2 regions of the Pseudonocardia sp. Ae505_Ps2 genome follow, and region 2 is predicted to be linked to the other one. Evidence: riboswitches for the same ligand, from Rfam matches in the RefSeq annotation. Region 2 holds a riboswitch; the other holds the start of a gene.
The links. Region 2 has a riboswitch for S-adenosylmethionine ahead of Ae505Ps2_RS34240 (putative leader peptide). Riboswitches for the same ligand answer to the same signal wherever they lie in the genome.
Positions count from the first base shown of each region.

Region 1: linked by a shared signal. The riboswitch ahead of thrC (threonine synthase) and the one ahead of Ae505Ps2_RS34240 (putative leader peptide) in region 2 are both predicted to bind S-adenosylmethionine.

Region 1 is NZ_MCIP01000001.1:5,342,901-5,347,820, forward strand. It holds gene lepA (translation elongation factor 4) at 1-422, opposite strand, end outside; gene cynS (cyanase) at 657-1,121, shown strand; gene rpsT (30S ribosomal protein S20) at 1,292-1,555, shown strand; gene holA (DNA polymerase III subunit delta) at 1,669-2,637, opposite strand; SAM riboswitch class I at 2,778-2,931, shown strand; gene thrC (threonine synthase) at 2,938-4,206, shown strand; partial or broken gene Ae505Ps2_RS34310 (ComEC/Rec2 family competence protein) at 4,450-4,920, opposite strand, start outside.
Region 2 is NZ_MCIP01000001.1:3,156,925-3,161,844, forward strand. It holds gene Ae505Ps2_RS15115 (ABC transporter permease) at 1-662, opposite strand, end outside; gene Ae505Ps2_RS15120 (ABC transporter ATP-binding protein) at 673-1,473, opposite strand; gene Ae505Ps2_RS15125 (ABC transporter substrate-binding protein) at 1,502-2,596, opposite strand; SAM riboswitch class I at 3,180-3,274, shown strand; gene Ae505Ps2_RS34240 (putative leader peptide) at 3,280-3,378, shown strand; gene Ae505Ps2_RS15130 (LLM class flavin-dependent oxidoreductase) at 3,499-4,752, shown strand; gene Ae505Ps2_RS15135 (NtaA/DmoA family FMN-dependent monooxygenase) at 4,749-4,920, shown strand, end outside.

The sequences.
Region 1 (4,920 bases), 2.2 Mb from region 2:
ATGTGCAGGTCCTTCTCCATGGCCAGGTACAGGTTGGCCAGGGTCTGCGCCTCGATCCCCTGCGCGGCGTCGACCAGCAGGATCGCGCCCTCGCACGCCTCGAGCGCCCGGGACACCTCGTAGGTGAAGTCGACGTGGCCCGGGGTGTCGATCAGATGCAGCACGTGCTCGGTCTCGACGCCGTCGGCGTTCTTCGCGGTCCACGGCAGCCGGACGTTCTGCGCCTTGATCGTGATGCCGCGCTCGCGCTCGATGTCCATCCGGTCCAGGTACTGGGCCCGGGCGTCACGATCGCTCAGTACCCCCGTGACCTGCAGCATCCGGTCGGCCAGGGTCGACTTCCCGTGGTCGATGTGGGCGATGATGCAGAAGTTCCGGATGCGCTCCGGCGGGGTGAACGTGCGGTCGGCGTACGTCGTCACTCGGCTGTACTCGGCTTTCGCTCATGCGTGGGGCTTCGGGCACTTCGGGTGCTCAGGGCACTCGGGGCTCGGGGCACTGGGACCCATCGTCCCATGTCGGGCCGGGCGGCCGCCGTGGTGGCACCGCAGGTCGTCACACGCTGTTCACGCCGGGCGTCCCCGCGTTGCCCCGACGCGGCCGATCGCGCACGATCGAACGGCCAGGAGCCCAGTCCCCAACCCGGAGGAGTCACCGTGTCGGTCACCCCCGTCCCCCCGCTCGACCGGCTGAGCGCGGCGCGTGTCGTGCTCGCCCGGAAGAAGAAGCTGGGCCTGACCTGGGACAAGATCGCCGAGGCACTGGGCCGCTCGCTGGAGTGGTCCACCTCGGCCCTGCTCGGGCAGCAGACGCTGACCCGCGAGCAGGCCGAGGCCGCAGGCTCCCTGCTGGACCTGGACGACGACGTCGTCGACGCCCTCACCCTCCCGCCGGAGCGCGGCGCGGCCGCGGTGGACCTCACCGACCCGCTGGTCTACCGCCTCTCGGAGATGGTGCAGGTGTACGGCACGACGATCTCCGAGCTGGTCCGCGAGGAGTTCGGCGACGGCATCGTGTCCGCGATCGACTTCGAGCTGGACCTGCAGCGCGTCGCCGACCCGAAGGGCGACCGGGCCGTGATCACGCTGAACGGGAAGTTCCTGCCCTACCGCGTCTGGTGACCCGGAACAGGGGGCGAGGACGCCGCTGGTAACCTTGTGCGTCGAGCGCTCGGCGTGCTCGCCCGAAACGGCCTGGACCCTCTCTCCAGTGATGCTGTTCGGTGCCGCCGGAGCGGACCCGGACGTACACAAGACCAGCCGACCAGCAGGCAGGAAGACCAGAGGCAGACGTGGCCAACATCAAGTCGCAGATCAAGCGTGTCAAGACCAACGAGAAGCGCCGGCAGCGCAACAAGTCGGTGAAGTCGTCGGTCAAGACCGCGATCCGCCACTTCCGCGAGGCCGCCGACTCCGGCGCCGACAACGTCGTGGAGCTGCAGCGCAAGGCGGCCAAGGCCCTCGACAAGGCGGCCGGCAAGGGCGTCATCCACAAGAACCAGGCAGCGAACCGCAAGTCGGCCCTGGCCAAGCGTCTCAACGACGTCCAGGCCTGAGCCACCCCGGTTCCCCACGACGGCGCCGCCCCATCGGGGTGGCGCCGTCGTCGTGTTTCCGGACCTGTCGTGCCCCCGGGCCGGAGCCCGTGCGCGTGCTGCGGGCGCGGGGCTCAGCGCGGGGTGCGGGCGGACACGACCGCCAGCACGGCCCGCTCCAACGCGTACCCCGCGTCCGCGGCGACGCCCTTGACGTCGGCGTTCACCCGGGCGGTCGCCGCGATGGCGACGGCGAGCTGCTCCGGACGCCACTGCCGGACCGTCTGTTGGGCCTTACGGATCTTCCACGGAGGCATGCCCAGCTCACCGGCCAGCCGGTTCGGGTCGCCCCGCCCGGCCGAGCCGACCTTGGCCAGGGTGCGCACCGAGTCCGCGAGCGCGTCGGCGATCAGGACGTGCGGGACACCGAGCACCAGCGCCCACCGCAGCGCCTCCATCGCCGCCCGCCGGTCCCCCGCGACCGCCGCGTCGGCCACCGCGAAGCCGGAGGACTCGGCCCGGCCGCGGTGGTAGCGCCGCACCCCGGCCTCGTCCACGGCGCCGCCGGTGTCCGCGACGAGCTGCCCGGCCGCAGCCGCCAGCTCCCGCAGGTCCGACCCGACCGCCTCGACCAGTACCGCGAGCGCACCGGGAGTGATGGTGCCGCCGTGGCGACGCACCTCGTCGCGCACGAAGTCCGACCGCTCGTCGGCGCGGGTGATGCGGTTGCAGGTGACGGTGTGCGCCCCGGCCTTGCGCATCAGGTCCAGGACCGCCTTGCCCTTCGCCCCCCCGGCGTGCTGGACCACCAGCACGATCCCGTCGGCCGGGTCCTTCACGTAGTCGGCGAGGGCGGCGGTCATGTCCTTGTTCGCATCCTGGCCATGAGTGAGCACGATCACCCTGCCCTCCGCGAAGAGCGAGGGGCTGAGGTGCCCGGCGAGCTCGCCGGGTGCCACCTCGGAGGTGCGGAAGCGGCGCAGCTCGGTCTCCGGATCGCGCTGCCGGGCGCGCCGGACCAGGTCGGACACCGCCCGCTCGGCCAGGAACTCCTCGTCCCCGACGACCAGCTGCAGCGGGCCCGGTTCGCTCGTGCTGCTCACACCCCCATGGTGGCCCACACCCCCGACAACGGGTGAGCCGCGTCCCGGCACGACGACCTCGTCTGGCGGTGCGGTGCCCCGTTCGCGTACCGTCGTCGTCGATTCCGGCGCTCGGCGTCCGGAGCACCACAACCGCATATGGCTCATCCAGAGGGGCAGAGGGAACGGCCCGTTGAAGCCCCGGCAACCGGCGTCGCACGACGATCCGCCCAGACCTGCGCCTTCCGCGCGGCGAGGACGTCGACGAACACGGTGCCAATTCCGGCCCGCCACCTCCGGCGGGACAGATGAGGAGATCTCGTGACTCTCACTGCTGCGCCCGAAACCACCTCTGCCTACGACCTGGGCTCCGCGCGCGCTCTCGCGTGCCGCGAGTGCCGCCACGAGACCCCGCTCGCCGCGGAGTTCGCGTGTCCGCGCTGTTTCGGCCCCCTCGAGGTGGCCTACGACTTCCCGACGGTCACCCGCGCCTCCATCGAGGCCGGCCCGAAGTCGATCTGGCGCTACAAGGACCTGCTGCCGGTCCCCTCGACCGTCGAGCAGCACGCGAACACCGAGCCCGGCCTGACCCGGCTGATCGAGGCCGACAACCTGGCCCGCGCGCTCGGCGTCCGCAAGATCTGGATCAAGGACGACACGGGCAACCCGACGCACTCGTTCAAGGACCGCGTCGTCGCCGTCGCGCTCGCCGCCGCCCGTGAGCTCGGCTTCTCGGTGCTGTGCTGCCCCTCCACGGGCAACCTCGCCAACGCCGTGGCCGCCGCGGCCGCCCGCGCCGGCTGGGACTCGGTCGTGCTGGTCCCGTCCTCCCTGGAGCAGGCGAAGATCGTCACCACCGCGGTCTACGGCGGCACCCTGCTCGCCGTCGACGGCAACTACGACGACGTCAACCGGCTCGCCACCGAGCTGGCCGCCGAGCACGAGGACTGGGCGTTCGTGAACGTCAACGTCCGCCCGTACTACGCCGAGGGCTCGAAGACCCTGGGCTACGAGGTCGCCGAGCAGCTCGGCTGGCGGCTCCCGCAGCAGGTGGTCGTCCCGGTCGCATCCGGCTCCCAGCTCACCAAGATCGACAAGGGGTTCACCGAGCTCGGCACCCTGGGTCTGGTCGAGCCCACCCCGTACACCGTGTTCGGTGCCCAGGCCACCGGCTGCTCGCCGGTCGCGCGGGCCTTCGAGGCCGGTCACGACGTGATCCAGCCGCAGAAGCCGGACACCATCGCGCGCTCGCTGGCGATCGGCAACCCGGCCGACGGTCCGTACGTCCTCGACTCGGTGCGCCGCACCGGCGGCTCGGTCGGGCACGTGTCCGACGAGGAGGTCGTCGCCGGCATCCGGCTCCTGGCCCGCACCGAGGGCGTGTTCGCCGAGACCGCGGGCGGGGTCACCATCGCGACCACCAAGAAGCTGCTCGAGGCCGGGGCGCTCGACCCCGACGCCGAGACCGTCCTGATGATCACCGGTGACGGGCTCAAGACCCTCGACGCCGTCTCCGGCGAGGTCGGCCCGACGGCGACCGTGCCGTCGACGTCCTCCGCGGTCCGCGAGGCGCTGGCGAACCGGGGCTGACCGGCCCCGCCGGCCGGGAGCCGGACGGGGGTCGCCACGCGCGACCACCGTCAGCCCGGCCGGGTCGTCGCCGGTCAGGGCCAGGTCACCGGACCGGTCGGTGCGTGCGACGACGACGCCCGCCCCGGCCAGCCGGTCCACCAGCTCCGGGTTGGGGTGCCGGTAGCTGTTGCCGTTGCCGACGCTGATCACCGCCGCACGCGGCGCGACGGCGGTGATCAGGTCCGGGACCACCTTGCGGGACCCGTGGTGGGGCATCTTCAGGACCTCGGCCCGCAGGTCGACCCCGGAGTGGAGCAGGTCGTCCTGGGCCGCCAGTTCGGCGTCGCCGGTCAGCAGGATCGTCGCGGCCGGGGTGGTGGCGCGCAGCAGCAGCGAGATGTCGTTCACCGCCGTCCCGTCGCCGCCGTCGACCGTCAGGGGCGGGTGGACCGGGCCGAGGACCTGCAGGCGCAGCTCCGGCCACCCCAGCTCCATCCCGCGAACGAGCCCCACCACCGGAGCCCCGGCCCGCTCGGCGTGCCGGGTGATCTCGCGCAGCCCCGACGCCGGTTCCCGCACCGGCCCGACGGCGATCCCGCCCGCGGCCCGACCGCGCAGCGCGCCGGCGAGGCCGCCGTCGTGGTCGGCGTGGAAGTGGGTGATCACCACGAGCTCCAGGACCCGGACCCCGAGCCGGTCCAGGCAGGTGTCGACGGCGTCGTCCGTCGGCCC
Region 2 (4,920 bases):
CGCCAGGAGAACGCCCAGCCCTGCTTGCAGCCCGCGAGGTAGCCGGGCAGCGCCGCGGGGAGCAGCACGTAGCGGGCCATCTGGTAGCCGGTGGCGCCCAGCACCTGGCCCGCTCGCGGCAGGATCGGCGGCACCTGGTCGATCCCCGCCACCAGGCCGTTGGCGATCGAGGGGACCGAGCCGAGCAGCACCACGAAGAAGATCGTGGTGTTGGTCAGCCCGAACCAGAGCACCGCGGCCGGCACCCAGGCCACCGACGGCAGCGACTGCAGGCCGGTGAGCAGCGGGCCGATCGCCGACCGGATCACCGGCACCTTGGCGACCAGGACGCCGAGCGGGGTGGCGATCACCAGGGCGAGCAGGAAGCCGAGCGCGGCCCGGCTGATCGAGGTCCACAGGATCGACCAGATCTCGCCGCTGGCGACCGTCGCGCCGAACGCCTCGGCCACCGCGCCCGGTGCGGGCAGCTTGTACTCCGGCGTGATCGCCGAGGCCCAGACGATCTGCCAGACCAGGACGATCAGGGCGAGCGCGACCAGCGGTGGCAGCCAGGTCCGCAGGAACCGCTGCCACCACGGGGTGGTGCGCTCGACCGGGGTGTCGAGGGCGTCGAGCCCGGCGACCGCGGCGGCGGAGTCCCGGTCGTTGTCGACGACCGTCATCGAGGAGTCCTCACGCGGCATGGCTGGTGATCACCTGCCGCAGTCGTCCGGTGATGTCGTCGTGCAGCTCGGCCTGGGCCTCGGCGTCGTGTCCGTCGGCGGGCACCGACCATTCGCGGACCACGGTGCCGGGACGCGAGGACAGCAGCACGACCCGCTCGGCCAGCCGGACCGCCTCGCGCACGTCGTGGGTGACGAACACGATCGTCGTGCCGGTGGCCCGCCAGACCCGCAGGAGCTCGCCCTGCAGCACGTCTCGGGTGATCGCGTCGAGTGCGGCGAACGGCTCGTCCATCAGCAGCAGCCCGCCGGTGCCGGGCTCGTCGCCGAGTCCGGTCGCGGCGGCGAGCGCCCGGGCCAGCGACACGCGCTGGCGCATGCCACCGGACAGCTCGTGCGGCCGCTTCCCGCCCACGCCCTCCAGCCGGACCAGGGTGAGCAGCTCCTCGGCCCGCTCACGCCGGGCCGCCCGGCCGTGCCCGGCGAGCTTGAGCGGCAGCTCGACGTTGCGCAGCGCGGTCAGCCACGGCATGAGCGCGGCCTCCTGGAACATGAACGACGGTCGGGCGGACCCCACCGCGACCTCGCCCGCGGTCGGCTCGTCGAGCCCGGCGAGCAGGTTGAGCAGCGTCGACTTGCCGCAGCCGGAGGCACCGAGCACGCAGACGAACTCGCCGTCGCCGACCCGCAGGTCGATCCCGTTGAGCGCGGTCACCGCCCCGGGGCCGGTGCCGAAGGTCTTGGCGACCCCCGACAGCTCCACGGCCGTGTCGCGGGCCGGGGGGCGCCGGGTGGTGAGGTCGACGGTCATCGGTGGTTCCCCTCGTCGGTCGGGATGGTCAGTTCGCGGCGGCGAGACCGGCCGGGTCCACGGCGGCCTCCCCGGAGCTGGTGCGGACCGCGTCGATCGCGGTCGGGTCGAGGAAACCGGTCAGGTTCGCCTCGCTCTGCGCGATGCCGGCGGTGACGGAGTCCTTCGCCAGCTGCGGGAAGGTCGAGGCGAGCGGGTCGGTGTCGAAGGACAGCTCGGTGAAGGCGCGGTCGAGGATGTTCGCGGCCAGGGGCTTGCCGGTGATCTCGCCGATCGCGGCGTTGGACACGGTCTTGGCCTGCGCCGGGTCGCTGCGGATGAAGGAGATGGCGGCCTGCTCGCCGCGCAGGATCGCCTCGACGGTCTGGGGGTGCTGCTGCAGGAACTCGGTCCGGGCGATGACGACGGTGGTCGGGAACTTCCCGTCCGGCCACAGGGCCTTCTCGTCGACCAGCACCTTCGCGCCGGCGTCGACCAGGCGCGAGCTCCACGGCTCGGGCAGCCACCCGCCGGCGAGCTTGCCCTGCTTGAACAGGTCGAGGGTCTGCGGGTTGTCGATGTTCTGGACGGTCACCGCGTCCGGGCCGTCCCCGATCGGGAGGTTGTTCTCCTTGAGCCAGGTCTTGAAGGCGATGTCCTGGGTGTTGCCCAGCTGCGGCGTCGCGATGATCTTGCCCTTGAGCTGCTCGGGCGAGGTGATGTCCGGGCTGGTCACCAGCTGGGCCCCGGCCGAGGTGGAGCCGGCGACCAGACGCACCGCCTCGCCGTTCGACTTGGTGAAGGCGTTGATCGCCGGGCCGGAGCCGATGAACGCGACGTCGATCGAGCCGCCGAGCAGGGCGTTGACCTGGTCCGGGCCGGCGTTGAAGGTCTGGGTGGTGAGCTTCGTGCTGCCCAGCTCCTTGGCGAACAGGCCCTGCTTCACCCCGACCAGCGCGGGGGCGTGGGTGATGTTCGGGAAGTAGCCGACGCGGACCTCGGCGGCGGGGGAGGTGGCACCTGCGGCGGTGGTGCTCTCGGCGGCGCGGGAGCAGCCGGCCATGAGTCCGAGCGCGGTCAGCAGCGCGAGCAGGACGGCGGCGGTGCGCACCCGGGAGCCGGGGCGCAGGACGTGCGGGGACATCGCGGGACGGGGTCCTTCCGTGGTGGGCGGCGGGCGGTCGGGACGACCACGGCGCGCCGGGTCCGGCCGGCCGGGACGGCGTGCCGGGATGCGGGACGGGTGGCGGGCCGGACCGGTGTCCGGCGGGCGATCCCTGTTCCGGCTGATGCGTCGGACGCCGGACGTGTGGCGTTACCGTCCGCGGAAGAGCGGGGACCGGTACGGCTCGGTCAGCGACAGAGCTCGCTGTAGGCGGGGGCGCGCCGGCTCGGCCAGAACGGCTCGAGGCCGGTCGGACGCACTGGCACCGCGCGCCGTGCGGCTCGGGCCGGCTGGTGGGGGGGAGGGCTCGGTCGCACCCCCTGCGAACCGGTGGGGGCGCGAGGGCCTCCGTCGGCTCGTCGTCACCCGACCAGGGTGCGTCGTGGTCACCTCTCCGGACAACCTGGTGTCCACCCCCCAGGAAAGCGACCGGCTTGTCCGGACAGGTCGAGCCGGTTAGGCGTCCCGATTCCGCCGGTCGGGAGCTTCGGTGCGGCGGGCATCACTGGGCCGGCTCCGCGGGTTGACACCATCGGGCACGGGCTCCCTACAGTCGGGGTGCACACCATCCGGAGCGGCCGAGAGACCCGGCTCGACGACGCCGCAGCAACCCCCCGCAGCAGCGGGTGCGGGTGCTCCAGCCGGGTTCGATGGAGGAGATCATGCGGTCGATCGCGGAGCAGGTGCGCGGCGCGCACCACCCTCGGTACCGGCGCCACGTCGACCTGATGCGGGTGGCCGGCGCGACCTGTCGGGCCTGACACCGCCCCGTCCCGCGCTGCGCGTCGCCCGCCGGCGCCCCGTCGGCGGTGGCGTCCGCCCCCCCCCGTGACGTCCCACCCGTTCCGTCGCGCCCCGTGCGACGAGGAAGCGATGCCCTCATGTCCACAACGGACACCTCAGGCCGGCCGCTGCACCTGGCCGTCGCGCTCGACGGCGCCGGCTGGCACCCCGCCGCCTGGCGCGAGCCCGGCGCCCGGCCCGGCGAGCTGTTCACCGCGCGCTACTGGGCCGACCTCGCCCGCACCGCCGAGCGCGGGCTGCTCGACCTGCTCACGATCGAGGACGGGTTCGGCCTGCAGTCCGGGGACCACCTCCACGGGGCACAGCGCCGCACCGACCGGGTCCAGGGACGCCTCGACGCCTCGCTGGTCGCCGCCTTCCTCGCCCCGCTGACGTCGCGGATCGGGCTGGTCCCGACCGTCACCACCACCCACACCGAGCCGTTCCACGTCGCGTCCGCGCTGGCCACCCTCGACCACGACAGCCACGGCCGTGCCGGCTGGCGGGTGCAGACCTCGGTCCGCGCCGACGAGGCCGCCCACTTCGGGCGCCGCACCGTCCCCGGGCTGCGCCGCGCCGACCTCGACACCCCGGCCGGCCGCGCGCTGGTCGCCGAGCTGTTCGGGGAGGCCGCCGACGTCGTCGAGGTCGTGCGCCGGCTGTGGGACTCCTGGGAGGACGACGCCGAGATCCGCGACGCGCTCACCGGGCGCTTCGTCGACCGCGACAAGCTGCACCGGGTCGACTTCGCCGGGGAGCACTTCGGCGTCGCCGGCCCCTCGATCGTGCCGCGTCCGCCGCAGGGCCAGCCGCTGGTCCTGTCACTGGCCCACGGCTACGAGCCGGCGTTGCTCGCCGCCCGGGTCGGCGACGTCGTGGCCACCACCCCGCACGACGCCGACGACGCCGCCCGCATCGTCGCCCAGGTCCGCTCCGCCGAGGCCGCGGCGGGCCGCACCGCACCGCCGCTGCGCATCCTCGGCGACGTGGTCGTGGTGCTCGCCGACACCCAGCGCGCCGCCCGCGAGCGGCTCGCCCGGCTCGACGCACTCGACCCGCTCTCCTCCGACGCCGCGATCCTCGCCACCACCCCCGCCGGGCTCGCCGACACCCTGCTGTCCTGGCGCCGCGCCGGGCTCGACGGTTACCGGCTGCGCCCGGCCGTCCTGCCGACCGACCTCGACGCCGTCGTCGACGGCCTGGTCCCCGAGCTGCAGTCCCGCGGCGCGTTCCGCACCGCCTACGGCGAGACCACCCTGCGCGAGCGCTTCGGGCTGCCCAGGCCCGCCAGCCGCTACGCCGCCGGGGCCGGGTCCGCCGTCGTCCCGACCTTCTCCGGAGCCACCGCATGAGCAACAGGAAGCAGATCGTGCTCGGCGCCTACTTCCCGGGCGTCAACCACGACACCGTCTGGAGCGACCCGGCCTCGGGCAGCCACATCGCCTGGGAGTCGTTCGAGCACTGGGCGCGCACCGCCGAGCGCGGGCGCCTCGACCTGCTCTTCCTCGCCGAGGGCCTGC